DNA from 2 places in the Desulfomicrobium norvegicum genome. Region 1 is predicted to be linked to the other one. Evidence: predicted binding sites of a transcription regulator. Region 1 holds the regulator's gene; the other holds the start of a gene.
The links. Region 1 encodes HrcA, which represses chaperone genes, less so after heat shock. Its sites were predicted from a motif close to TGTTAGCACTCNNNNNNNNNGAGTGCTAACA; they were not measured.

Region 1 (2,395 bases):
GCCGGGGTTTTCCTGGTCCATTACAGCACGGATTTCGTTTTCAACGGCAGAAAGACAAGTCCCTACGCCCCCGGGGATCAGCCCGCGCCAGGTTCGGTCTACGGCCAGACCAAGCTGCTGGGCGAGCGGGAACTTTTGGCTCTTGATCTGCCGAATCTGCTCATCATTCGCACTTCGTGGCTTTTTGGACCGTGCAAGACCAATTTCGTGACCCGCATCCTGGAGCTGGCCGCGACGCGGCCGGAGCTTTCCGTGGTCCACGACCAGATCGGCAGCCCCTCCTACACCCCAGATCTGGCCGCCGGTTCGCTGGCGCTGCTGGACAAGGGCGCGACGGGCATCTTTCATCTGGCCAACGCGGGACAGGCAAGCTGGTGCGAACTGGCTACGGAGGCCGTCCGGGGGGCGGATCTGGCCTGCCGGATCAAGCCCATCCCTTCGTCCGAATACCCCCAGAAGGCCTGCCGTCCGGCGTATTCGGTCCTGGACCTGAGCGCCTTCACGGCCGTGACGGGCATTGCTCCGCGTCCGTGGGTGCAGGCCCTGCGCGAATTTCTTTTCTCCCGGGAAGATTGCCTGTCATGATCCTGAGCAAGCGCGAAACCGCAGTCCTCACCGCAGTGGTCGAGACCTATGTGGAGTCCGCCCTGCCCGTGTCGTCCCAGGCTCTGGCCGTGGGCCTTGGACTGAGCCCCGCGTCGCTGCGGTCAACCATGGCCGCCCTGACCGAGAAAGGATATCTGCAACAGCCGCATACGTCCGCCGGGCGGGTTCCAACGGTTCCGGCTTTTCGCTATTATCTCGATGAGGTATTAAAGCTCGGGCCCCTGCCGCGCAGGGAACAGTCCCGCCTGCACGACCACATCCAGCCGGGCGCGGGGGATTTGCCCCAGGTCCTGCGTCGCGCCGTCCGGACCCTCTCGTCCCTGACCCGTCAGGTGTGCGTGATCATGGCTCCGCGTCAGGATCTGGCCCGCTGGCGGCAGATAGATTTCGTCCTCTTGCGGCCGGGCATGATCATGGCGGTGCTGGTCATGCAGGGCGGGCTGGTCAGCAATCGTCTGGTGCAGATGGACGAGAGCCTGAGCGCCGACGAGCTTGTGCGCTACGGGAATTACCTGAACAGCCTGTTCGAGGGCCGCACCACCCATGAGGTGCGCGGTGAGATCGAGCGTCAGCTGCACAACGTGCGCAAAACGCTGGATGCCTATCGCCGGGCCTGGGAACTGGCCGCGCAAGCCCTGGCCGAGGAAGAACAGCCCGAGGTTTTCGTCGGTGGCGCGAGCCATCTCACGGATCAGCCCGAATTCACGGAGCTGGAGACCATCCAGGAGCTGTTGCGACTCATCGAGGAGCGTTCGCGCCTGCTTGAACTCCTGGACAAGACCTCGGCCAGCCAGTCCGTCTCGGTCAGCCTGTCCCAGGACATGCCCGGACTCGCGGGATGCTCGCTGGTGGCCTCTCCCTACAGCGCTTTTTCCACCAATCACGGAACGTTGGCAGTGCTTGGGCCGGTGCGCATGAACTACGCACGCATCATGCCCATGGTTGACTTTGCCGCTCAAATACTTAGTCAGTGCCTCAAATCCCGCTTCTAAGGATATTCGTGAAGCGTTTTATCAAATATTTCAAGGATCAGGAGTTTTTCATGTCCAATAAGGAAAAAGAGGGCCAGAACCCGGAAGAAGTGCAGACCGAAATGCAGACCGAAGAAACGCCGGAGCTGACCCTGGAGGAGAAGTACGCCCAGGCCCTGGCCGACGTGGAGGAGCTCAAAAAAGACAACCTGCGCGTCCTGGCGGACAGTGAGAATTTCAAGAAGCGTTTGCTGCGCGAAAAGGAAGACTATTTCAAATTCGCGACCTCCGCCATCCTCGAGGAGATTATCCCGGTCATGGACAATCTCGACCTGGCCCTGGCCCACGGCAAGCAGACCGAGGCCTGCAAGGATCTGGTCACGGGCGTCGAGATGACCATGAACATTTTTCTCGACACGATGAAGAAGCATGGGCTGGAGCAGATCGCCGAAGTGGATGTGCCTTTCGATCCCGCGCGCCACGAGGCCTTGGGGCAGGTCGAGCGGGACGATGTCGGGGAAAACACGGTCTGTCAGATGCTGCAGAAGGGCTACATGCTCAAGGACAGACTGCTGCGTCCGGCCAAGGTCATGGTCAGCCGCAAGGCGGGAGCCTGAGGCCATGGCACAGATTGTCGCGGTGCTCGGAGCGAGCCACAAGCCGGAACGTTACTCGAACAAGGCCGTGCGCATGCTCAAGGAGCACGGGCATTCGGTCATCCCGGTCACGCCGGGTCGATCCGTCATCGAGGATCTGCCCGTCGTGCCCAGCCTGGACGCCATCGATCGCAAGGTGGACACCCTGACCCTTTATGTCGG
Region 2 (2,395 bases), on a different contig from region 1:
ACGCAGCTTGTTGACAACCAGGGTAGCCAGGGCTTCGCCTTCGATGTCTTCGGCGATGATGACCAGGGGCTTGCCCATCTTGGCGGCCTGCTCCAGAACGGGGAGCAGTTCCTTCATGTTGGAGATCTTCTTTTCGTTGATCAGAATCAGCGGAGAATCCATCTCGCAGACCATCTTGTCAGGGTTGGTCACGAAGTAGGGGGACAGGTAGCCGCGGTCGAACTGCATGCCTTCGACGACGTCCAGGTTGGTCTCCAGACCCTTGGCTTCTTCAACGGTGATGACGCCTTCCTTGCCGACCTTGCCCATGGCTTCGGCAATGATGTTGCCGATGGTGGCATCGTTGTTGGCGGAAATGGTGCCTACCTGGGCAATTTCCTTCTGATCGCGGGTGGGCTTGGCCAGCTTGTCCAGGCTCGCGATAACGGCTTCAACAGCCTTGTCGATGCCGCGCTTGATGGACATGGGGTTGCGACCGGCGGCAACCAGCTTGATGCCTTCGGTGAAGATGGCCTGGGCCAGGATGGTGGCGGTGGTGGTGCCGTCGCCTGCGATGTCGGAAGTCTTGGAGGCGACTTCCTTGACCATCTGGGCGCCCATGTTCTCGAACTTGTCTTCCAGTTCGATTTCCTTGGCTACGGTCACGCCGTCCTTGGTGATGATGGGGGAACCGAAGGACTTCTCGATGACAACGTTGCGGCCCTTGGGTCCGAGGGTGACCTTGACGGCATTGGCCAGGGTGTCCACGCCGATTTTCAGTTTTTCACGGGCCTTGGCATCAAACTTGATAATTTTAGCAGCCATGTGTGCGTCTCCTTGAATTCTTAAAAATTAGGCTTCGATAACAGCGAGGATGTCGTCTTCACGCATGATGAGGAGTTCCTCACCTTCGATCTTGATCTCGGTGCCGGCGTACTTATTGAAGATCACCTTATCGCCGGTCTTGACGCCCATGGGGATCTGCTTTCCGTCTTCGGCGACCTTGCCCGGACCGGCGGCAACCACTTCACCCTTGATGGGCTTTTCCTTTGCGGAATCGGGGATGATGATGCCGCCTTTGGTTACCTGCTCCTCTTCGAGACGCTTGACCAGAATACGGTCGTGCAGTGGTCTGAGTTTCATGTTTTTCCTCCAAGATGTTTAAGAATTTCTTCCGTGTAGATATTTTTTTTGGCACTCGGCAAGCCTGAGCGCCAAAACGCGGAACTGAAAATGTAACTCAAGTTCCGCGCGAGACAGAGGCCCAAATAATCCCTGCCACAGTGAAGTCAAGGGACGAAGCCAAAAAAAAATTCATTCCTCGCCAAACCGGGCGGCTTGTGATTCGGATCAAGGCAGGCTATGCATTTCGCCTCACAACCGCCACCACCGCCCGCTTAAGGGCTGACCGCAAGACCGCTACAAGGACATCCCCATGCTCGACATCAAATTTATCAGATCAAATCCGGACGAGGTCAAAAACGGACTGCGCAAACGCCGCAGCAAGCTGGACCTTGAACCTTTCCTGGCCATCGACCAGAAAAGGCGCGACCTGCTCCTTGAGGCAGAAGACCTGAAAGCCCGTCGCAACCAGGCCTCCGGCGAGATGGCCCGGATGAAGAAGGCCGGCGAGAACGCCGATACCCTCCTGGCCGAGCTTGGCATCATGTCCACGCGCATCAAGGCCCTGGACGAGGAGCTCAAGGACATCGAGCAGCAGACTTCGGACTGGGTCATGTCCATTCCCAACGTCCCGCACTCCTCCGTGCCCGAGGGCGTGGACGAGGCGGACAACCTGGAAGTGCGCAGCTGGGGCGAGAAACCCGCCATGCCCTTCGCCCCCAAGGAGCATTGGGAGCTGGGCACGGCCCTGGGCGGACTCGATTTCGAGACCGCGGCCAAGATCACGGGCAGCCGCTTCGTGATCCTCAAGGGATGGGCGGCCAAGCTGGAGCGCGCGCTGATCAGCTTCATGCTCGACGTGCAGACCCTTGAAAACGGCTACGACGAGGTCATGCCCCCGGTCATCGTCAACCGCGAGAGCCTCATGGGCACGGGACAGTTGCCCAAGTTCGAGGAAGACCTCTTCCATCTCGAAAACACGAGCTACTATCTCATCCCCACGGCCGAGGTCCCGGTGACCAACATCTACCGCGACACGACCCTGGCCGAATCCGCGCTGCCCATCGCCCACTGCGCGTACACCGCGTGCTTTCGCTCCGAGGCGGGCTCCTACGGCAAGGACACCAAGGGCATGATCCGCCAGCACCAGTTCGACAAAGTCGAGCTGGTGCGCTTCGTCCACCCCGACTCATCATATAATGAACTGGAAAAACTCCTCGGCCACGCCGAGAGCATCCTGCAAAAGCTCGGGCTGCCCTACCGCGTGGTCACGCTGTGCGCCGGTGATCTGGGC

Region 2: a site for HrcA is predicted at 1,169-1,199, ahead of groES (co-chaperone GroES). Genes of this name have one in related genera too.

Annotation. Positions count from the first base shown of each region.
Region 1 is NZ_FOTO01000003.1:112,085-114,479, forward strand. Features, by position in the region: gene rfbD (dTDP-4-dehydrorhamnose reductase) at 1-585, shown strand, start outside; gene hrcA (heat-inducible transcriptional repressor HrcA) at 582-1,598, shown strand; gene grpE (nucleotide exchange factor GrpE) at 1,649-2,194, shown strand; gene BMZ24_RS06340 (CoA-binding protein) at 2,199-2,395, shown strand, end outside.
Region 2 is NZ_FOTO01000013.1:1,112-3,506, reverse strand. Features, by position in the region: gene groL (chaperonin GroEL) at 1-804, opposite strand, end outside; gene groES (co-chaperone GroES) at 832-1,122, opposite strand; gene serS (serine--tRNA ligase) at 1,415-2,395, shown strand, end outside.